DNA from 3 places in the Arthrobacter sp. SAFR-023 genome. Region 3 is predicted to be linked to each of the others. Evidence: riboswitches for the same ligand, from Rfam matches in the RefSeq annotation. Region 3 holds a riboswitch; each other region holds the start of a gene.
The links. Region 3 has a riboswitch for S-adenosylmethionine ahead of ACTHQX_RS03070 (bifunctional o-acetylhomoserine/o-acetylserine sulfhydrylase). Riboswitches for the same ligand answer to the same signal wherever they lie in the genome.
Positions count from the first base shown of each region.

Region 1 (7,364 bases), on a different contig from region 3:
ATTCGGAATCCGGAGGAACCGGTCCAGCAGGCCGCGGTCGAAGACCTTCGGCCAGTCGGGCTTGGGCCAGGAGTTGCCCACACCGTCCACCAGGATCGGGCCCGGATGCCCGCCGCTGTAGACCGAACCGTAGGGGTCCGCGCCGATCACCTCCACGTGCCCGCCGGACTTCTCCTTCAGGTACCGTCCGTTCCCGGTGATGGTGCCGCCGGTGCCCACGCCCGCGACGAAGTGCGTAACCCGGCCGGCCGTCTGCTCCCAGATTTCCGGCGCCGTCCCCTCGTAGTGCGCCCGCGGGTTGGCCGGGTTGTCGAACTGCAGCGGACGCCACGCGCCGGGAATTTCGGCCGTGATCCGGGCCGCGACCGCCCGCGCATTGTCCGGCGAGTCCGAGGGCGCGCTCCAGTCCGTAAACACCACCCGCGCCCCGTACCTGTTGAGGGCGTCCAGCTTTTCGGAGGAGATGGAATCACCGGTGACCACCACCACCGGATGTCCGGTCAGCGCCCCGATCAGGGCGAGCCCGATTCCCGTGTTTCCGGAGGTGCTCTCCACGATGGTGCCGCCGGGTTGCAGCTCGCCGCTCCGCTCGGCCGCCCGGACCATGCTCAGCGCTGTCCGGTCCTTGATGGAACCGCCGGGGTTCTCCGATTCCAGCTTGACGAACACGGTGCTCCCCAGCCCGCGGCTCAGCACGTTCAGCGGCACCAGCGGGGTGTTCCCCACCCGGGCCAGCACAACGTCGGCGTCTGCGCCCGAATCCACGATCGGCGCCACATGCCTCGGCTGGCGGCCGCTTCCCGTCACGGTGGTCATGATTCTCCTCCCGCGGCATCCGGGCGGCCATCCGGAACACCGGCACCGGGGCCCACGTCATCCGGAGCGTCCGGATCCGGTGTCCCAAGTTCCGGCAGTCCGGCCAGCAAATCCCCCAGCGCCGTACGCGCACTGTCAACCAGTACCGCCGCCGGCAGTTGACCGGCCAGCAGTTCCGACAGCCGCGCCACGACGGCGCCGGTTCCTGCCCCGAGCTCCCGGATTTCCGCCTCCCGCAGGTCGGTGCCCTGCGCCTCCGCCAACAGGTAGGAGGCCGTCAACGCCTCGATGGTGAGGAGTTTGGCGGCAGCCTCCACCGAGCGCTGCAGCTGCTGGAGTGCCAGCGGGGCCAGCGTGGAGTGGTCTTCCACGTCCGCGGACAGGGTAGGGGCTCCGAGCGTGGCAGGTGCCGCGAGGAATTTCAGCTCCGCCAGCAGGCCAGCGGCCGAGTACCAGAGCAGTCCCGGCAGGTCCTCGGACGCGAGTGGCGTGCCGGCCCGGGCCGCCTCGAGGTTGAGCTGCCGGATCAGGCGCTGCGGCGGATAGAGCTTGGCGATCCGCCGCTCGCCGCTGATTCCAACGTGCGCCAACCCCAGCCGCAGCGCCTCGAAGGCCAGGGCGAGCTGCATTGGCTGGAAGTTTCCGCCGGACACCATGCGGCCCGAGGCCACGTCCGCGAGCGGGTTGTCGCCCCGGCCGTTGAGTTCCACCTCGAGCGCCTCGGCTAGCGCGGCCACCTGGGCCCGGAACGCACCGTGCGTCTGCGGCGCCGCGCGGAAGGACAGGGCGTCCTGGACCGACACCTGCCGCCGCGGGTCCTCCAGCCAGCCGCCGCGCACCAGGCGCCGGACATTGGCCGCCGAGACGCGCTGGCCGTCAACCGCCTTGGCCGACTGCACGGCCGGCGAAAAGGGGCTGAGATTCCCGCCGCCGTCGTACCTTGCGGTGGCCTCAAGCGAGAGCGCCAGCGCGGTGTCCGCCAAATCGGCGAGCCACCGGATGCGGCGGAGTTCCAGCACGCCGGCACCGATCGAATACGAGTTGGCGCTGACCAGTGCCAGGGCCTCGCCCGGCGCAAGGACCAGCGGGTCCAGCCCGGCAGCGGCGAGCGCCGCCGCGCCGTCCAGCAGGCCGCCGTCGGGAGCAAGCGCCTGCCCCTCGCCGATGGCGACGGCGGCAACCGCCGCCAGCTGGGTGAGGTCGGACGAGCCGACGGACCCGTCGCGCGGAACGGCCGGCACCACGCCCCTGTTGAGCAGTTCGGCATAAAAGCGGGCAGTTTCCGGGCGCACCCCCGAGCCACCCCGCGTGAATCCGATGAGCCTGGCCAGGATCAGGGCCCGGACATGATCCCGGTCCAGCAGCGCGCCGACGCCGCTGTGATGGTAGCGCACCACCTGCAGCTGGAAGTCGAGAATGGATGCCTGCTCCACGGCAGTGTCGCGGCCGGAGCCGAGCAGCGTGTTCAGGCCGTAGACCCGGTGACCGGAATCGATGGCCGCCTGCACCACCTCGCGGGACAGGCCCACGAGATCGAGGGCGTCGGCGCTGAGGACCACCTCCACTGCGGAATCGGCCGCCGCGGCAGCCACGTCGTCGGCACGGAGGTGGGCCGTTCCGATAAGGAATGTGCCGCGCCGGACGCCGGACACCAGTCCGCCACGTCCCCCGCGCCCATCCATAGAACCCGGCCCCGCCACTGCACCAGCCCTGGCCATGGCGTTAGAAGTCCAGCAGGTTCCGGCGGAAGCCGCCATCGCCATAGCTTGTCCGCAACAGACCCCGACGGCGAAGCACCGGCGCCAGCCTGTCCAGCACGCCGTGAACGGTGGCCGGGTCCACGAAGCCGGAGAAGAGGAACCCGTCGCCGCCGACTGCAGCCCCGGTTTCCTCGAGGTGGTCGGCGATTTCCTCGGCGGTGCCGATGATGCTGTCGCCGGCGCCGCCGCTCCGTGCCTGCAGGATCTGCCGCAGCGTGGAACCCGGGGGCGCGGCCTTGGAGAAGTGCTCCAGGGTGCCCTGGTTGCTGTTGGTGCTGAGCTCGGGGAGGGGCGCGTCGAGGTCGAACTGCTTGAAGTCGATAACGGACAGGTAGGAGATCGAGTTGAGCTGGCTGTCGATGTCCCGCTGCGTGAGCTCCCGGCGCGCCGCCCGCAGCTCCTCCGCTTCAGCCTTGGAGCCGGTCACGGTGGGTTTGAGGACGAACAGCACCTTGACGTCGTCAGGATTACGGCCGGCCGCGGCTGCCTCGGCGCGGATGGAGTCCCGGTACGCCTTCATGCCGTCGGCGCCGCGGGCCAGGGCGATCGCAACATCGGCGTTCGCACCGGCGAAGGCCTTGCCCCGCGGTGATGCCCCGGCCTGAACGAGCACCGGCTCCTCCGGCAGCGGGGCCGTGTTTAGCGGTCCCCGGACCTTGAAAAACTCCCCCTCGTGGTGGATCGGCCGGACCTTGGTGTGGTCCGCAAAGATTCCCGCCCGGGTGTCCTCCCGGATGGCGTCCGGTTCCCAGCTGCGCCAGAGCTTGCGCACGACGTCCACGAACTCCTCGGCCTTCTCGTAGCGGAGGTCATGCTCGATCTGCTGGTCCAGTCCGTAGTTCTGCGCGGCAAGGTCGCTACCGGAGGTCACCACGTTCCAGCCCAGCTGCCCGTTGGAGAAGTGCTGCAGCGTGGCCAGCAGCCGGGCGGCCGTGAACGGCGGGTAGAAGGAGGCGCTGATGGTGGGCACAATGCCGAGGTGTTCCGTGGCGGAGAGCAGATACGGCACCAGGGCCAGCGGATCGTGCTTCGGCGCGAAGGACGCCTGAGCCAGCGAGACCTCCGCACTCCCGCCGTAAGTGTCCGGAACGGTGAGGGAGTCCTCGATGATGAACAGGTCCAGCCCCGCCCGCTCAAACTCGCGGACTGCATGCTGGTAGGGGGCGGGCTTCCTCCAGTCGTAGCCGATTCCGTAGCCGGGCGTCCCCCAGCCCTGGACCCCGAAGCCATGGCCCACAAACCATCCAAAGTGCAGCATGGGAGTCACTGTATTCGGAGTCGAATCATTCACTGCGGCCTGGTTTCATCCGGCGTTACGGCGGTTCATCTCCCGTCATTATCCTCCCGTTGCGGTTTGATGCGTTACGGAAGATGACGGCGGCGGCGGTGCGCCCCGCCGTCGTCAGTGTTACGTTTTTGGGGAGTAATGAGTACCGGTATTAAGCCCTGACTGGCCGGTCGGCAACCCTCCTTCTCCGGCGGGGTGCCTCAGGTGAATACTCGGCATATCGACCACTTCGAGCTGCAAGCGTGAGAAAAGGAGATCCGTCGTGTCAGACGCCCCCGCCGTTGCAACACTGCCATCCCAGCAGGATAAACCCGAGGAGAAGCTGTCCTACCGCCTGATCACGGGGCCGGACGACCGAGCGTTCTGTGAGCGCATCTCGGCTGCCCTGGCTGAGGGCTACGTGCTGCACGGCAGCCCTGCCGCCACCTTCAACGGCACCGGCGTCATCGTGGCCCAGGCCCTCATCCTGCCAGCCGCCATCGCCAGTGCAGATGCCGCCGTCGCCACCGCCGTTGACCGGCTGGACTCTGACGAGGACCTCGCCGAAGAAGCCTACGAGGGCCACGCATGAGCTACGCCGGAGACCTCACCCCGCAGGACGCCTGGGCCAAGCTCGAAGAGGGCGCCATCCTGGTGGATGTGCGCACCGAGGGTGAATGGGCGCACATCGGCGTCCCGGAAACTGTATCCGCGAACAGCCAGCGCAACGATCCCCTGTTTATCCAATGGACTTTTCCCGGCGGCATTCCCAACTCCGACTTCGTCGAACAGCTGAAGCAGCAGGCGCCGGAGGACAAGAGCGTGGAGCTGCTTTTCCTGTGCCGCTCCGGCCAGCGCTCCATCGGCGCGGCAATCGCTGCCACCCAGGCGGGTTTCACCTCCTACAACGTGCTCGAAGGCTTCGAGGGCGAACCTGACCGCTACGGTGAGCGCACCGTGAACGGCTGGAAGAACCGCGGCCTGCCGACGAACCTGGGAAAGAACTAAATTGACCTTTAATCACGACGCCGCCGGCTGGAGCCCCGACACCCAGGCCGTGCGCGGCGGGCTTGACCGCACCAATTTCCAAGAGACCACCGAACCCGTTTTCCTCAACTCCGGGTTCGTCTACGAGTCCGCCGCAGCCGCGGAGCGCGCCTTCACCGGCGAGGACGAACGCTTCGTCTACTCGCGCTACGGCAACCCGTCCGTGGCCACCTTCCAGGAACGGCTCCGCCTGCTCGAAGGCACCGAGGCGTGCTTTGCGACGGCGTCCGGAATGTCCGCCGTGTTCACCGCCTTGGGCGCCCTGCTCGGGGCCGGGGACCGCGTGGTCGCCAGCCGTTCCCTGTTCGGCTCCTGCTTCGTGATCCTCAACGAAATCCTGCCGCGCTGGGGCGTGGAGACGGTCTTCGTGGACGGTCCGGACCTCGAGCAGTGGCGGGCTGCCCTCTCGGTGCCCACCGCAGCCGTCTTCTTCGAATCCCCGTCCAATCCCATGCAGGAAATCGTGGACATCGCGGCGGTCAGCGAACTCGCCCACGCCGCCGGCGCCAAGGTTGTGGCGGACAACGTCTTCGCCACCCCGCTGCTGCAGCGCTGCGGAGACCTCGGCGCGGACGTGGTGGTCTACTCCGGCACGAAGCACATCGACGGCCAGGGCCGGGTGATGGGCGGAGCCATCCTGGGCACCAAGGAATTCATCGACGGCCCGGTCAAGCAGCTCATGCGCCACACCGGCCCGGCCCTCTCCTCATTCAACGCCTGGGTCCTCACCAAGGGCCTGGAGACCATGGCGCTGCGCGTGAACCACTCGTCCGCCACGGCGCTGCGCCTGGCCGAATGGCTCGAGGCCCAGCCCGCCGTCAACTGGGTGAAGTACCCGCTGCTCAAGTCGCACCCGCAGTACGAACTGGCGGCCAAGCAGATGAAGGCCGGCGGCACCGTCCTCACGCTGGAGCTTGCGACGGCGGCCGGCCAGTCGGGCAAGGAGGCCGCCTTCGCGCTGCTGGACGCCCTGAAGATCATCGACATCTCCAACAACCTGGGCGACGCCAAGTCGCTGATCACCCACCCCGCCACCACGACGCACCGGGCCATGGGACCGGAAGGACGTGCCGCGATCGGGCTCAGCGATGGAGTGGTGCGGCTGTCCGTCGGCCTGGAGGACGCGGATGACCTTGTCGCGGACCTGGAGCAGGCACTCAAGCAGATCTGACCTCCTTAAATCCTGTTCTTCCGGGCCGGCTGTTTCTTACTTCCCATGGCCGGCTGTGAACCTCGGTTGCGCTGCACGTCCCTTCATTTCCGGCGTCCTTGAGAACGCGGGTGCGGCACGGTTTAGTGGGTGGACCAGCAGGGTTTACCCAGGGTTTACACAGATGGTCTTGTTAGGCTCCGTGTGCACTGGGCAGACTCTAATAACACCGATGAACCGATCAATCCCTGTCGGTTCAGCACCCCACCCAAGGACAGACGCAGTGATGCGTTCGGGGCCGCGGCCGCGAAGACGCTGCGTGCAGCCTCCCTGACCGGAAGGACCGCCATGGCCGGAGTATTCGAAGTTTTTGTTGACGCAGAGTCCCAGTTCCGGTTCCGGCTGAAGGCCCCCGATGGATCGGTACTGGCTATCTCCGCACCCTTCGAGGACAAGCGCGCGGCCGCGGCCGGCATCGCCGACGTACGCGAATGCGCCGGGACCGGGCTCATCACGGACCTCTCGACTGCGGCAGCTCCGGCGACCAAGTCTGCCCCGGTGACAGAGTCCGCTCCGGTTCAGCCGGCCGTATCGGCCCCCGCGCCTTCGCCTACCCAGGTTCTCCCGGCACGGCCCGACCACCGCAGGCAGGGATTCGGCAAGAAGCGTACGTCCTCGGAGGCTCCCGGTTCGCCGCTGTGCAGGCCGGCGGCACCTGCCGAGCCGGCCCGGTGGACAGGGGCGGCGTGACCGCCGCAACTGCTCCTCAGTAACTGGCGGACGTAATGAAGTGCCATGCAGACTCTCCCGGATAGAGCCATAAGGCCGCCCTGAACTCGTACGACGCCGTCACGGCTCGAGTATCGCACGACGTAACAGGCAGCTGATCGGTTTACTTAGGTAAGCCTTAACTCATATCCTCTTCCGGTGACCACGCAGCTTGATTTCGCGCGGGTGCCCTTCGCCGCCGATCTGGCGGGTTACGGGGACAGGCCCGCCGTTCTTACCGACAATTCCACTCTCACCTACCGGGACCTGGCCCGCAGGGTTGATGCCCTCGCCCTCCGGCTGGGAACGCAGCGGCGCCTCGTGGCGCTGGCCGCAGCGAACGACGTCGACTCCCTGGTGGCGTATCTCGCCGCCCTGGTCGGCGGCCACCCGCTGATCCTGCTGCCGGAGGACAAGCCGGCGGCACTCGAGTCCCTGGTGGCCGCCTATGACCCCGACGTCGTGCTGCGCTCAGCTGGCGGAGAGACGGTGTTTGAGGAGCGCAGGCCCGGAACCAGGCACGAACTCCATCCGGACCTCGCGCTGCTGCTCAGCA
Region 1 covers NZ_JBQCMF010000013.1:113,358-120,721, forward strand. The annotation lists gene ACTHQX_RS14995 (PLP-dependent cysteine synthase family protein) at 1-816, opposite strand, end outside; gene ACTHQX_RS15000 (aromatic amino acid ammonia-lyase) at 813-2,498, opposite strand; gene ACTHQX_RS15005 (NtaA/DmoA family FMN-dependent monooxygenase) at 2,539-3,834, opposite strand; SAM riboswitch class IV at 3,999-4,113, shown strand; gene ACTHQX_RS15010 (DUF1737 domain-containing protein) at 4,127-4,435, shown strand; gene ACTHQX_RS15015 (rhodanese-like domain-containing protein) at 4,432-4,851, shown strand; gene ACTHQX_RS15020 (O-succinylhomoserine sulfhydrylase) at 4,853-6,061, shown strand; gene ACTHQX_RS15025 (DUF1508 domain-containing protein) at 6,389-6,790, shown strand; gene ACTHQX_RS15030 (AMP-binding protein) at 6,968-7,364, shown strand, end outside.
Region 1: it holds a riboswitch for S-adenosylmethionine, as region 3 does, so the genes downstream of both, ACTHQX_RS15010 (DUF1737 domain-containing protein) here and ACTHQX_RS03070 (bifunctional o-acetylhomoserine/o-acetylserine sulfhydrylase) in region 3, are expected to answer to the same signal.

Region 2 (7,364 bases), on a different contig from region 3:
GCCCCGTCCAGGTACTCGTAGATGCGCTGCATCCTGGTGTCATCGCAATCGCCCAATCCCTGGCAGTCGCTCATTTCCCGTTCTCCTGTTTGTTGCTTTCCGTTGCCGCCGTGGCGTCTGCAGCAGCTTTGAATCCCCGGTCGGCGGCGTAGTCCGCCAGCTCGTCCCGCAGCATTTTCCGGCCCCGGTGGAGCCGGGACATCACAGTACCGATGGGGGTGTTCATGATGTCCGATATTTCCTTGTACGCGAAGCCCTCCACGTCGGCGAAGTACACGGCCAGCCGGAACTCCTCCGGGATGGCCTGCAGGGCCCGCTTGACGTCCGAATCAGGCAGGTGGTCCAGGGCTTCGGCCTCCGCGGACCGCAGACCGCTGGAGGTGTGGGACTCGGCACGTGCAAGCTGCCAGTCCTCGATGGTGTCCGAATTCGACTGCAGGGGTTCCCGCTGCCGCTTCCGGTACAGATTGATGTAGGTGTTCGTCAGGATGCGGTACAGCCAGGCTTTCAGGTTGGTGCCCGGCTTGTACTGGTGGAACGCGGAGAACGCCTTGGTATACGCCTCCTGCACGAGGTCCTCGGCATCGGCCGGGTTCCGCGCCATGCGCATGGCCGCCGAATAGAGCTGGTCCACGTACTGCATGGCGTCACGCTCAAACCGGGCCCGGCGCGCTTCGGCGCTCTCCGAGCCGACGTCGATATCCTCTGCCGCTTCAGCGGCGGGTGACGTGCCAGTCTTCGGGATGCCGTTGGCGGCGTCCTCCTGTATGCCCTGCAGGGCCGGATCCACGGTGCTCATTGCGCTCAAGTCTACTTTGATCGTGGCTGACCGCTTCTGACGGCGTGCCGTGCCGTAGAGTGCCGTGCTGGAGCGTGCCGCCCCGTAGTCCGGGCCGGCGAAGACGTCCGGGCCCGAGAGGGCATTTCCGCCCTCGAGCGCCTGGGCTTCCGGCACCACAAACGGACGCATCCTGGCGGGACTTCGCACCCCCACAGCTTCCTTCACCAAAGTCAATGCTCCATCTCCACTCCGCTTATTAAGACCGCTTGCTCAGGCCCGCGCTCGTGCGGCGGTCCGTGCTCTTGCCGGTTCCGGCCTTTCCCCAGCCGCCGCTGAACACCGGAAACCGCACAGGACACCGCCTGCTGGCTGCTTCCGGCCTGAACTACACAACGACGCGCGGTGGGCAAATATTCCGCAAAGGTGCAAGACTAGAACCGACTCCGCCGCGGCCACCGCGGCTCGGCCATCCAGGAGGAAATTCATGTCCGTTGTCCGCTTTTTTGCCCGGCCGATGCTGGCCTCAAGTTTCATCCTCGCCGGAACGGACAAGCTCAGGAATGCGGACGACACCGCACAGCAACTGTCGCCCCTCTTGCGCCGCGCCTCCGAAGCCCTGCCGTTCCAGACGGACGAGAAGGTCCTGGCACGGGTCATCGGCGGAGCCCAGGTGGGTGCAGGTGTCCTCTTCGCGCTCGGCAAATCTGCGCGCCTGGCAGCCTCGGTGCTGGCCGTCATCTCGGCACTGAACGCCTTCGTTGAATGGCGCAGCGCAGACATCAGCAGCAAGGAGGGCCGGGAAGCCCGCCGCAACCAGCTGCTCAAGAACATCACCCTCACCGGCGGCGTGCTGCTGGCCTCCGTGGACACAGCCGGCAAGCCCGGCCTGGCCTGGCGCGCGGAGCACCTCGCCGCCGACGCACGCAAGACCGCGAGCCACCTTGCCGCGGACGCCCGCAAGACCACCGGCAAGAAGCTGCACAGCGCCGACAAGGCTGTCCGCAACGCCGACAAGGCAGTCCGCCGGGCTGTTGACCACGCGGTGGGGGCATAAGCAGGAATGACGGCTTCACCCATGGGCGCGTCCGCTGAGACCTCCGGCGCAGCTCCGCACTGGCCCGCGCCGTTTGCGGAGCAGCCGGTTGACGCCACCGTCCGCGTGCCGGGCTCAAAGTCGCTGACCAACAGGTACCTGGTGCTCGCCGCGCTGGCCGACGGGCCGTCCCGGCTCCGGGCGCCGCTGCACTCCCGCGACTCAGCGCTGATGATCGAAGCCCTGCGCCAGCTGGGCGCGGACATCCGGGAAGTGCCGGGCGACGGCGCCTTCGGCCCGGACCTGGAGGTGACGCCGATTCCGGCCAACTCCGGCGGTGCCGACGTCGCCATCGACTGCGGCCTGGCCGGAACCGTCATGAGGTTTGTTCCGCCGCTGGCGGCGCTCCGCAGCGGTTCCACCGTTTTCGACGGCGACCCCCACGCCCGGGCCCGGCCGATGGGGACCATCATCGAGGCACTGGCAGGCCTGGGCGTGGCCGTCAGCGGCGACGACGGCGGCATGCCCGCTTCGCTGCCGTTCCGCGTCGAAGGCACGGGGCAGGTCCGCGGCGGCCACCTCGTCATTGACGCCAGCGCGTCCTCGCAGTTCGTCTCCGCCCTGCTGCTGGTGGGGGCACGCTTCGCGGACGGCCTGCACCTTCAACACGCCGGCAGCACCGTACCCAGCCTGGACCATATCAACATGACCATTGCCGTGCTGCGCGGCGCGGGCGTGGTGGTGGATGACTCCACGCCGAACCACTGGATAGTCAGCCCCGGCCCCGTCCGTGCGTTCGACCAGCGCATCGAGCAGGACCTGTCCAACGCCGGCCCGTTCCTGGCCGCTGCCCTGGCGACGGGCGGCACTGTACGGATTCCGGACTGGCCGGAGCCCACCACACAGGTGGGCGACATGTGGCGCAGCATCCTCACCGACATGGGGGCAACGGTGAACCTGCAGGACGGCACCCTGACGGTCACCGGCGGCAGCGAAATCAAGGGGGCCGACTTCGCCGAAACCAGCGAGCTCGCCCCCACCGTCGCCGCACTGTGTGCACTGGCCTCCGGACCCTCCCGGCTGAGCGGCATCGCCCACCTCCGCGGACACGAGACGGACCGGCTCGCCGCGCTCGTCACCGAGATCAACCGCCTCGGCGGCGACGCCGAGGAAACAGAGGACGGACTCATCATCCGGCCCGCGGAGCTCCGCGCCGGCGTCGTGCACAGCTACGCCGACCACCGGATGGCCACCGCGGGGGCCATCCTCGGGCTGGCGGTCAGGGGTGTGGAAGTGCAGGACATCGCCACAACGTCCAAAACCATGCCGGACTTCCCCAAGCTCTGGGCGGAGATGCTCGGACAGCGTGGTGGCGCAGGCGGCAACAGCGCAGGCGCAGACACGGCAGGCGCAGCGACGGCAGGCGCCAACACCGCAGGGACCCCCGGTGGCACGCAGCACTGATTCCTGGGACGAATCCGACGTCCGGATCCGGCCGAACAAGAAGGGTTCCCGGCCCCGGACGAAGGACCGCCCCAGCCACGAGGACGCCGTGACCGGACGGATCATCACCGTTGACCGGGGGCGGTACACAGCTGTCGTAGGCGAGGATTCGGGCAACGAGCGGACGGTCATCGCCGCCCGCGCCCGGGAACTCCGCCGCTCCCCCGTGGTGGCCGGAGACTTCGTGTCCCTCGTGGGTGATGTGTCCGGTGAGCCGGACACGCTTGCCCGGCTCGTGAAAATCCAGGACCGCAAAACCCTGCTGCGCCGCAGCGCCGATGACACCGATCCCGTGGAGCGGGCTGTTGTTGCCAACGCGGACCAGCTGGTGGTGGTAGTCGCTGCGGCCAACCCGGAACCCCGCACCGGGTTCATTGACCGCGCCCTGGTGGCAGCCTACGACGCCGGGATCGAACCGCTGCTGCTGGTCACCAAGGCGGACGTCAAGGACCCCACCGGGCTGCTGGACAACTATCGCCACCTCGACTTTCCGGTCATTATCAGCCGCACCGCCGATTCCGAGGCCGGCGGCATCGACGCCCGGTCCGACGACGGCCTCTCCGCCCGGCTCGACGTTGCCGCCGTGTCCGAGCTCCGCGCCCACCTGGACGGCAAGGTGACCGTGATGCTGGGCCATTCCGGCGTCGGAAAATCCACCATGGTCAACGCCCTGACAGGCGCCGAACGTGCCACCGGCGGCGTCAACGCCGTGACGGGCCGCGGACGGCACACGTCGTCGTCGGCCCTTGCCCTCAAGCTCGCTGACGCCCCGGCGGGAAGCTGGATCATCGACACGCCGGGCATCCGCTCCTTCGGGCTGGCCCACGTCGACCCGGACCGCATCCTGCACTCCTTCCCCGACCTTGAGCCGGGCACCGAGGCCTGCGAACGCGGCTGCAAGCACGACGCCACCGCCGTCAACTGCGGCGTCGATGCATGGGTAGCGGCCGGGCATGCCGGCCCAACCGGAGCAGCCAGGCTCGCGTCCCTGCGCCGCCTGCTGGGCACCGACCCGCGCATGGAGGCTCAGGAAACCAAGGAACTCGGCAGCGTCGGCTAGCCTCCCGCGGCGCAGCCCGGCGGCTGCCTCCCCGCCCCGCCGGGCCTTTGAGGGTAGTTTGGAACCATGACCCAACCCGCTTCAACGTACAACGATGACCTGCGTCTGGCCCATGTGCTGGCCGATTCCGTGGACGACCAGACCATGAGCCGGTTCAAAGCGCTGGACCTCAAGATCGAGACGAAGCCAGATCTGACGCCGGTCACCGATGCGGACAAGGCCGCCGAGGAGTCCATCCGCGGCCAGCTGTCCCGTTCCCGTCCCCGTGACGCCGTCCTCGGTGAGGAGTTCGGAAGTTCCGGCCACGGTTCCCGCCGCTGGATCATCGACCCCATCGACGGCACCAAGAACTTTGTCCGCGGCGTGCCGGTGTGGGCCACGCTGATCGCCCTCGTCGACGAAGGCGAACCGGTCGTGGGCGTGGTCAGCGCCCCTGCGCTGGGCAAGCGCTGGTGGGCGGCAAAGGGCGCCGGCGCCTACTCGGGCCGTTCCCTCGCGGCCGCCACGAGGCTCAAGGTATCCAATGTGTCCAGCCTTGCCGACGCGTCACTGTCCTACTCCAGCCTCGGCGGCTGGAAAGACCGCGGAAACCTCGATGAGTTCCTCCAGCTCACTGAGGAAGTTTGGCGCACCCGGGCCTTTGGCGATTTCTGGTCCTACTGCATGGTGGCCGAAGGGGCCGTGGACATCGCCTGCGAACCTGAGCTGAACCTGTACGACATGGCGGCGCTGGTGCCGATCGTGACCGAGGCAGGCGGCCGTTTCACGTCCCTCGAAGGCACGGACGGCCCGTTCGGCGGCAATGCGCTGGCGACCAACTCGATCCTGCACTCGGAAGTCCTGAAGCGCCTGAACCCGCAGCTGGACGATTTGCTCTAGTTTTTGTCCTGCCGCGCCCTGCGCCTCTTGTGCTGAATATTACGACGGCGGCCGCCCCCTTCCGTGGGCGGCCGCCGTCGTTTATTCGGCCACAGGCCCGATATCCGGGCTACGTAATAATCCGCTTAACATTCCGGACCGGCTTTTTCATCGCCCGTCCGGATGTCCTAGTCTCGTAACAGGTCACGAGTGCCAGCGCTAAACCCCGGTTTGCTGGCCGGCAACCCTCCATTCGCGGTGGGGTGCCCCGGGTGACGACCAGGCCGATCCGGAACGGACCCGGCAAGCGCGGATCCCCGTCACACGGGGTCCTTTCTCAGTGAGGTCCCATGACGACTGCAACCATTTCTTCCACCGAGTCTTCTGCCGCGGACGCGGCCCTGCTGGACGGCCGGTTCGCCGCCGCAGGCCGTCCCCTGGCAGCCGTCACCGGCGCAGAAATACAGGCTCCGCTGATCCAGGGCGGACATGTCCGCTACGCCAACCTCGACTACGGCGCTTCCGCCCCTGCGCTGTCTGTGGTTTCTGCATACCTCAACGAGATCCTGCCGTACTACGCGAGCGTCCACCGCGGTGCAGGCTATGCCTCGCAGATCAGCACGTCCGTGTACGAGAACGCGCGGGACATCGTGCGGGAGTTTGTGGGCGGCCGCGCCGATGACGCCGTCATCTTCACCCGGAACACCACCGACTCCCTCAACCTGCTGGCCGGCTGCCTTCCCGTGCAGGACCACCACCACACCGGCGAGGTGCTGTACCTGGACATCGAGCACCACGCCAACCTGCTGCCGTGGCAGGGCGTGCCGCACCGCAGCGTCGTGGCCTCGGAGACGCTGGAAGCCACCATCGGCAGCCTGCGCGCCGAACTGGAGCACGGCGATGTCAGCCTCCTCGCCGTGACCGGCGCCTCCAACGTCACCGGCGAAATCCTTCCCATCCGGCGCCTCGCTGCCCTTGCCCATGAATACGGCGCCCGGATCGTGGTGGACGCCGCGCAGCTCGCGCCGCACCGCCGCGTCAACATCGCCGCGGACGACGTCGACTACCTCGCCTTCTCCGGCCACAAGCTCTACGCCCCCTTCGGGGCCGGCGTCCTGATCGGCCGCCCCGACTGGCTCGACGCCGGCACTCCCCACCTCGCCGGCGGCGGCGCCGTGAGCGAGGCCAGGCTCGACGGCGTCAGCTGGGCCACCGGCCCCGCCCGCCACGAGGGCGGCTCACCCAACGTGCTCGGCGCAGCCACCCTGGCCCGGGCAACCCAGGTCATCGCTGCCCTGGATCCGCAGGGCTGGCACGCCCATGAGGCGGCCATCCGGTCCTTCCTCGTCGAGGGGCTGGGCAAGATCGACGGTGTCACTGTCCACCAGATCTTCGCCGACAGCGACCCGGACGACGCCATCGGTGTTGTCAACTTCTCCGTGGAGGGCTACGACGCCGGCCTGGTGGCCGCCTACCTGTCGGCCGAACACGGCGTGGGCCTGCGCGATGGCCGCTTCTGCGCGCACCCGCTGCTGAAGCGCCTCGGCCTGCCGTCCGGATCCCTGCGCGCCAGCTTCGGCGTGGGCTCACGGCTCGAGGACGCCCAGCGACTGCTCGCCGGCATCGAGGAACTCCGCCGCTCCGGCCTCGGCTGGGACTACGTGGTGGACGCCGGACGCTGGGTCCCGGCGAACGACACCCGCACCTACCCGGAGTGGGCACCCAACACCCCCGGCACCGCGGGCGCCGCACCCTGCGCGCAGGACTAAGCGCCGCCCCGGACTAAGGCGCCGCCCCGGACTGCTACGGCAGCTGTCTCCGTACGGTAAATTCGAAAGGTAATTTTCGACGTCGGGCTAAGGAGACTGTGCGTGGCACGGGGCGGTCCCAAACTTCATCACGCACGCCGGCAGGAGCTCGGGCAGAGCTTCCAGGACGGCGGCGAGCACTACCACCGCGTCCGTCCCGGCTACCCTGCTGATTCCGCGGACTGGCTCATTCCGGCGGGGGCCCGCACGGCCGCAGACATCGGCGCCGGAACCGGCAAATTCACGGCACTGCTGGTGGAACGCGGGCTGAGCGTCAGCGCGGTGGATCCTTCCGTGGACATGCTGGAGCAGCTCAGCCGT
Region 2 covers NZ_JBQCMF010000001.1:203,707-211,070, forward strand. The annotation lists gene rsrA (mycothiol system anti-sigma-R factor) at 1-74, opposite strand, end outside; gene ACTHQX_RS00960 (sigma-70 family RNA polymerase sigma factor) at 71-958, opposite strand; gene ACTHQX_RS00965 (DoxX family protein) at 1,266-1,835, shown strand; gene aroA (3-phosphoshikimate 1-carboxyvinyltransferase) at 1,842-3,278, shown strand; gene rsgA (ribosome small subunit-dependent GTPase A) at 3,262-4,377, shown strand; gene hisN (histidinol-phosphatase) at 4,444-5,256, shown strand; SAM riboswitch class IV at 5,438-5,551, shown strand; gene ACTHQX_RS00985 (aminotransferase class V-fold PLP-dependent enzyme) at 5,586-7,004, shown strand; gene ACTHQX_RS00990 (class I SAM-dependent methyltransferase) at 7,107-7,364, shown strand, end outside.
Region 2: it holds a riboswitch for S-adenosylmethionine, as region 3 does, so the genes downstream of both, ACTHQX_RS00985 (aminotransferase class V-fold PLP-dependent enzyme) here and ACTHQX_RS03070 (bifunctional o-acetylhomoserine/o-acetylserine sulfhydrylase) in region 3, are expected to answer to the same signal.

Region 3 (7,364 bases):
GTCTACGTGACCGCCTTCAGCTTTCCCGTGGTGCCGCGCGGTGCCGCCCGGATCCGCGTCCAGCTGTCCGCCGCGCACAGCGCAGACGACGTCGAAACCTGCGTCCAGGCGTTCATCAAGAGCAGGGACGCGGTGGCTGCGTAGGTCCCGGTCACCTGTAAAGTCAGGCCATCTGTAAGGATTGTGCCCATGGCATCAACGTATGACGTAGTCATTGTGGGCGGCGGGATTGCCGGACTGTCCCTTGCCTCCGCGCTGGCCGGCAAATGCACCGTGGCCCTCGTGGAGGCGGAGCAGCAGCTGGCGTACCACACGTCCTCGCGTTCGGCCCGGCAGCTGATACCCAGTTACGGCCCGCCGGTGGTGCAGGAACTGACCGTCCGCACCCTGGAACTGATCGCGGCGGACGACGCCGGACAGTCCCGGCCCGTGCTGTCGCCGCGGAGCTTTCTGCTCATCGGAGACGACGAAACGGTGCGCGCCGAGGCCAGCGGCGAGATGCGCCTGATCAGCCATGACGAAGCGCTCGGGTTGTGCCCGGCTTTGAAGCCCGAATCCTTCTCCGCCGCCGGCCTGGACACCGGGTCCTTCGGGTGCGACGCCCCGGTGCTGCTGGAAAGGCACCGGGCGCGTGCCGAGGCGGCCGGCGTGGACATCATCACCGGCGCCCGCGTCCACTCGGCCCAGCGGCTGGGATCGGGCTGGGAGATCGGCGCCGGGCAGGAAGGCTTCTCCGCCGGCGTGCTGGTCAACGCGGCCGGCGCCTGGGCCGACGAGCTTGCGGTGCTGAGCGGCGTCGAGAAGATCGGCCTGCAGCCCTACCGGCGCACGGCAGCGATTGTCGGCGTCGGCCGTCCGCTGCCGGAAGGCAGCCCCATGGTGGCCGCCGCAGACGACTCCTTCTACTTCCGCAAGGAAGGCGGCGACGTGCTGATCTCGCCGTCGGAACACGTGGCCAGCCCGGCGGAGGACGCACGTCCCCGTCCCGGGGACGTGGAGCGGCTCATCTCCCGGCTCAACACCCTGACGACGCTGGGGATCGGAACCGTCCGGACGGCCTGGACCGGCCTGCGCACCGAGGCGGCCGACGGCGTGCCTGTCGTGGGGTTCGACGCCGAGGCCCGCGGGTTCTTCTGGCTCGCCGGCCAGGGCGGCTACGGTTTCCAGACCTCGTCCGGAATCGCGGAACTGGCCGCGGCCCAGATTCTGGCGGGCCCGAACGGCCGTGACGGACAGAGTGCCGGACACGCGGGGCAGGACACTGGCAGCCGTCCGGTATCCCGGACGGCGGATGCGCTTGCTGCGACGCGCTGGTCCATCCGGCGCTGAAGAATGGATCCATGAGCACGCTGATCACCAACATCGCCGAACTGATGACCCAGGACGCGGAGCACCGTGTCCTCAAGAATGCGGCAGTGGTGATCGAGGGTGAACGGATCTCGTGGATCGGCCAGGCCTCCGCCGCCCCCGCGGCCGACGAAGCCGTCGACGCGGGCGGCCGGGCCGTGCTCCCCGGCTGGGTGGACTCCCACACGCACCTCATTTTCGCGGGCGACCGGACGGCGGAGTTCGAGGCCCGGATGGCAGGGGAGGAGTACAGCGCCGGCGGCATCGCCGTCACCACTGAAGCCACCCGGAACACCGGCGACTACGACCTTACGCGGCTGGCGCAGGGCCGGGTCGCCGAAGCAGTGTCGCAGGGCACGACGTACCTCGAGACGAAAACCGGCTACGGCCTCGATGTCGAGCAGGAAGCCCGGAGCGCGCGGATCGCCTCGACGGTGGCGGACGAGGTCACCTATTTGGGCGCCCACCTGGTGCCGGCCGGGGCGGATGCGGATGACTACACCAAGCTCGTCTGCGGCCCGATGCTGGATGCGGTCCGCCCTTACGTCCGCTGGGCCGACGTGTTCTGCGAACGGGGCGCCTTCTCGGAGGAACAGTCACGTGCCGTGCTGCAGGCCTGCCGCGACGCCGGCCTGGGGCTGCGGGTGCACGGCAACCAGCTGGGCTACGGCGCCGGCGTCGGCCTCGCGGTGGAGTTCGGCGCGGCAAGCGTGGACCACGTCAACTATCTTTCGGAGCAGGACATCGCAGACCTCGCCGCCGGCTGGTCGGGCTGGGATGCCGCCGCGGGAACGGGCGGGCGGGGAACGGTGGCCACCTGCCTGCCGGCCTGCGACCTCTCCACCCGCCAGCCGCTGGCTCCCGGCCGCCAGCTCCTGGACGCCGGCGTGCCCGTGGCGCTCGCGTCCAACTGCAACCCGGGCACGTCCTACACGAGCTCCATGGCGTTCTGCGTCACCACCGCCGTCCTCCAGATGGGACTGAGTGTCCATGAGGCCGTCCGGGCGGCGACGTACGGCGGCGCCTTGGCGCTGCAGCGCGAGTCCGGTAACGACGTCGACGGCGGACGCGCCGTGGGCTCACTCGCCGTCGGACACCGGGCGGACCTGCACGTCCTTAACGCCCCGTCCGCCACCCACCTCGCCTACCGCCCCGGCATGCCGCTGACCCACGCGGTGTGGCGTGCAGGGGTGCGGGCACGGTAGTGTCAGGCGGTGCCATTCCCCCCGGGAGTGACGCAAGATGATCGCTCAGGGTCTGATACAATCACAAAGCGTCATTTCCTTGTGGCGTTTTTGGATCTTGAAAGGCCCTGCATGACACGCACCGACCGACTGACGGCCATCCTTGATCTCCTTGCCGAGGCCGGCCAGGTGGAAGTCGAGGAAATCGTCACCCGGCTCGGCGTGTCACCGGCCACCGCCCGGCGGGACCTGGACAGCCTGGCCAAGCGGCGGCTGCTGACCCGGACCCGCGGCGGCGCCACCACCGGCGCCCTCGCCTACGACCTTCCCGGCAGGTACAACCGGGACGACCACGCCGTGGCCAAGCAGGAGATCGCCCTGGCCGCCTCGGCGCTCATCAGCCCGGGAATGGTCATCGGCCTATGCGGCGGCACCACGAGCACCGCCCTCGCGCAGATCCTGGCCACCCGGGAGGACCTTAACTCGCCGTCGAACCAGCCCACCCTGACCGTGGTCACCAATGCGATCAATATCGCCTCCCAGCTTGCCGTCCGGCCCAACATCAAGGTGATGGTGACCGGCGGCATCCTCAATCCGCGGTCCTATGAACTCGTGGGCCCGTACACGGACATCATCATGCAGAAGGTGGTGCTGGACATCGCCTTCATCGGGGTCAACGGCGTCGACCCGGAGGTGGGGCCCACCAACACCGGCGAGGCCGAGGCTACGGTCAACGCCCTGCTGGCCAGCCGCGCCAGCGAGTCCTACGTGATCGCAGACTCCTCGAAGGTGGGCCGCCGGGCGTTTGCCACCATGGACGGCTACAACTTCACCCGGCTCATCACCGACTCCGGCATTTCCGCGGCCGACAAGGCCGCCTTCGAAGCCCGCGGCACCGAAGTGCTCGTGGCCGGCGCCTAGAAAAGAAGACGGCTCAGAAAATCACCGGCGGGGCGTCCAGCACGGTTTCGTCCACCCTCCGGTCCACCCACTGTGTGAACGGTGTGTCGAGTTCGTACTTGCCCAGGCTGTTGCGCACCAGCATGCGGACCTCGGCGTTTTCGGGGTTGTTCAGCGACTCGAAATACTCCACGGACCAGTGGAACCAGCGCATGCAGAACAGGCGCATGGTCAGCCCGTGCGTGACCAGCAGGGCGTTCGGGGAGTAGTCGGGCTTGGACCAGTGCCGGTACAGGGTCTCCATGAACGAGGAGATCCGGTCGTAGACGTCGGAGCCGGACTCGCCCTCCCGGAAGCGATAAAAGAAGTGGCCATAGGCGTTGCGGAGTTCCTTCTGGTCCTCGATGTCGCCGGAAATCTGGAAGTTGGCCCAGTCCTGTTCGCGCAGCCGCGGTTCCTCGATCACCCGCTCCGTCAGCGGGCCCAGATCCAGTGCCTCAAGGGTCTGGTAGGCGCGCAGGTACGGTGAGACGTAGACGCTCACCTGCCGGCCGTCCAGCTCGCGCCGGATGCGTTCCCCGGCGGCTTTCGCCTGCTCCAGGCCAAGCTCTGTCAGCGGAATCCGGTAGTCGGGCACCCTGTTGTAAATGGAGGTATCCGCGTTGGCCGCCGACTGGCCGTGCCGGATCATGATGATTTTCCCGGGAGCGCTCATAGTTCCCCAGCATAGGGTCAGCCCGCGGCCGGACAGGAACCGACTGGCTGACAGGAAAGTACCAGCCGGTGCAGGCAAGATAGGAACATGTTGGTTCCCTCCCGCCGTCGGCTGCGGTTCGAAGTCTGGATCGTCCTTGGGCTGTCGCTCGGCCAGTCCGCCGTCTACTCCGTGGTGCAGCTGCTGGACAAAATGACCCGGGCACCGCTGGCGCAGGGGACGTCCACGCTGAACAGGTCGCAAAGCACGCGCGAGTACTTCGACCTCACCTACCAGCTGCTGGACATCATCTTCGCCCTGGTGCCGGTCCTGCTGGTGATCTACTTTTTGACAGACCAGCGCCAAGCGAAGGCCGGAGGCGGGCACGACGCCGGCTCGGCGTTCCGGAAGCTGGGATTCAACTTTGCCCGGCCGGGCAGGGACCTGCTGCAGGGGCTGGGGCTGGCCGCCCTGATCGGGATCCCGTCGCTGGGCCTTTACGCCGCGGGGCGGGCCCTGGGCGTTACGACGGCGATCATCCCCAGCGGTCTGGACGCCTACTGGTGGACGGTGCCCGTGCTGATACTGTCCGCACTGCGCCACGCGGTCGTGGAGGAGGTCATTGTGGTGGGCTACCTGCTGGACCGGTTCGGCAAGTTCGGCTGGTCCGTGCCGCTGGCGATCTTTGTGTCCGCAATGCTCCGCGGCAGCTACCACCTGTACCAGGGGTTCGGACCATTCATTGGAAACGCCATCATGGGCGTGGTCTTCGCCTGGATCTACACCAGGACCCGGAGGGTGATGCCGCTCGTCATCGCGCACGCCATGCTGGACATCGTCGCGTTCGTCGGGTTCAGCCTGTTCGGCAAAGCGGTCGGCCTGGGCTAGGAAGCGCCCGGCCCTTAAAAGTGATTCGGCCGCCATCGGCGGGTGACGTCATTGGCACCCGCTGATGGCGGCCGAAGTGAAGGGCGGAGAGTGCGTCAGATGGTGACGGCGCCCGCTGCGGTTTCGAACGTGACCGAGAGAATGCCCGGCGTTCCGTGCGGGGCGACCCAGTTCACGGCGACATCCTCCAGCGGCCTTTCGACGGGCTCGCCGAGCCACTCGGTCACGCGCTCGGCAGAGCCCGCGATCGTGAGGCTGGACATCTTCACATTGCTGTCATAGGCGTTGGACGGGTGCAGCTCCGCATCGCCCTCCCACTTCAGCATGTAGGGGACCTGCGGGTCCGCGATCAGGCCCAGGATGCCGATCTGCTTCCAGACAAGCTCCCGGCCGTCGGGGAACTTGCGGTTGCCGTTGACCGCGGAGCGGCCCAGGCGTTCCTCGAATGGGGCGAGGTCGTCAACTTCGACGCACCAGCCCATCCAGCCGCCGCCCGCCGCGGACCGGGCCCGGACGGCCTGGCCGAACGGTGCCTTGTCCGACGCCGGGTGGTCCAGTACCTCAACAACCTCGAGGTACTTGTGGCCGGCCAGGGGAATGATCATGTTCCGGGTCCCAAACCGGGGGTGCACCCCGCCCTTTACGGCTTCGACGCCGAGGGCAGAGGAGATACGTTCGGTGGTGGCCGCCAGGCCATCGTGTTCACAGGCGTAAGAGACGTGATCCATGCGCATGACCTCATCTTGGCACTTTGTGAGGTGGCTCTCAGCTTAGGTCCACCTAACCTCGCGAAAAGTCCATACTTTGACGAAGTTCTTCACAAAGCTGTGCGCGTAACAGTCCCATTCCTACACTGATCGCAGGTCATGAGTGCCAGCGAAGAGAGCCCCGGCTCGCTGGCCGGCAACCCTCCAACCGCGGCGGGGTGCCCCGGGTGAAGACCTGGCTGCGTGGCGCCCGCCGTGTGGCAAGCGCGGGCCTGTGCCGGGACCAGCACACGCCCAACAGCTGAGGAGCCTCATGTCCAACGCATGGTCATTCGAAACCCGCCAGATCCATGCCGGCCAGGCGCCGGACGGCGCCACCGGCGCCCGGGCACTGCCGATCTACCAGACGACGTCGTTCGTCTTCCCCAGCGCCGAAAGTGCAGCGGACCGCTTTGCGCTGGCCGAGATCGCACCTATCTACACCCGGATCGGCAACCCTACCCAGGATGCCGTTGAACAGCGCATCGCCAGTCTGGAAGGAGGGCTTGCGGCACTGCTCCTGAGCTCCGGCCAGGCCGCCGAAACGTACGCCATCCTTAACATCGCCGAGGCCGGTGACCACATTGTTGCCAGCCCCAGCCTCTACGGCGGCACCTACAACCTGCTGGCACACACCCTGAAGAAGTTCGGAGTCTCCGTCACCTTCGTGGCAGACCCGGACAACCTGGAGCAGTGGCGCGACGCCGTGCGGCCGAACACCAAGCTCTTCTTTGCCGAGGTGGTGTCGAACCCCCGGCAGGACGTGCTGGACATCGAAGGCGTTGCCCGGACAGCGCACGAGGCCGGCGTGCCGCTGATCGTGGACAACACCCTGTCCACGCCCTACCTCATCCGCCCGCTCGAGTGGGGTGCGGACATCGTGGTGCACTCGGCCACCAAATACCTCGGCGGTCACGGTGCCGCCATTGCCGGCGTCATCGTGGATTCAGGCAACTTCGACTTCGGCAAGGACCAGGTGCGTTTCCCCGGCTTCAATACGCCGGACCCCACCTACAACGGGCTGGTTTATGCCCGGGACCTTGGCGCAGGCGGCGCCCTGGGAGCCAACCTGTCCTACATCCTCAAGGCCCGCGTCCAGCTGCTCCGCGACCTGGGCTCCGCGGTGTCCCCGTTCAATGCCTTCCTCATCGCGCAGAGCCTGGAAACCCTGAGCCTTCGGGTGGAGCGCCACGTGGCCAACGCGGCAGCCGTGGCCGGCTGGCTGGAAGCCCGGGACGACGTGGAGTCCGTGGCCTACGCCGGGCTGCCGTCCAGCCCCTGGTACGAGCGCGGCCTGAAGTACGGGCCCAAGGGCACCGGCGCGGTGGTGGCCTTTACGCTGGCCGGCGGCGCCGAGGCCGGAAAGCGCTTCGTGGATGCCCTGGAACTGCACTCCCATGTGGCAAACATTGGTGACGTCCGCTCCCTCGTCATCCACCCGGCGTCGACCACGCACAGCCAGCTCACGCCGGAGCAGCAGGCCGTGGCGGGGGTTGCCCCCGGCCTGGTCCGGCTGTCGGTGGGCCTGGAGCACATCGATGACATCCTGGCCGACCTCGACGCCGGATTCCGCGCGGCAAAGGGCGCCTGACTTCGCGTGCTACC
Region 3 covers NZ_JBQCMF010000002.1:180,148-187,511, reverse strand. The annotation lists gene ACTHQX_RS03105 (glycine C-acetyltransferase) at 1-144, shown strand, start outside; gene ACTHQX_RS03100 (NAD(P)/FAD-dependent oxidoreductase) at 190-1,329, shown strand; gene hutI (imidazolonepropionase) at 1,341-2,552, shown strand; gene ACTHQX_RS03090 (DeoR/GlpR family DNA-binding transcription regulator) at 2,664-3,452, shown strand; gene ACTHQX_RS03085 (histidine phosphatase family protein) at 3,466-4,146, opposite strand; gene ACTHQX_RS03080 (CPBP family intramembrane glutamic endopeptidase) at 4,234-5,013, shown strand; gene ACTHQX_RS03075 (VOC family protein) at 5,109-5,747, opposite strand; SAM riboswitch class IV at 5,876-5,993, shown strand; gene ACTHQX_RS03070 (bifunctional o-acetylhomoserine/o-acetylserine sulfhydrylase) at 6,034-7,350, shown strand.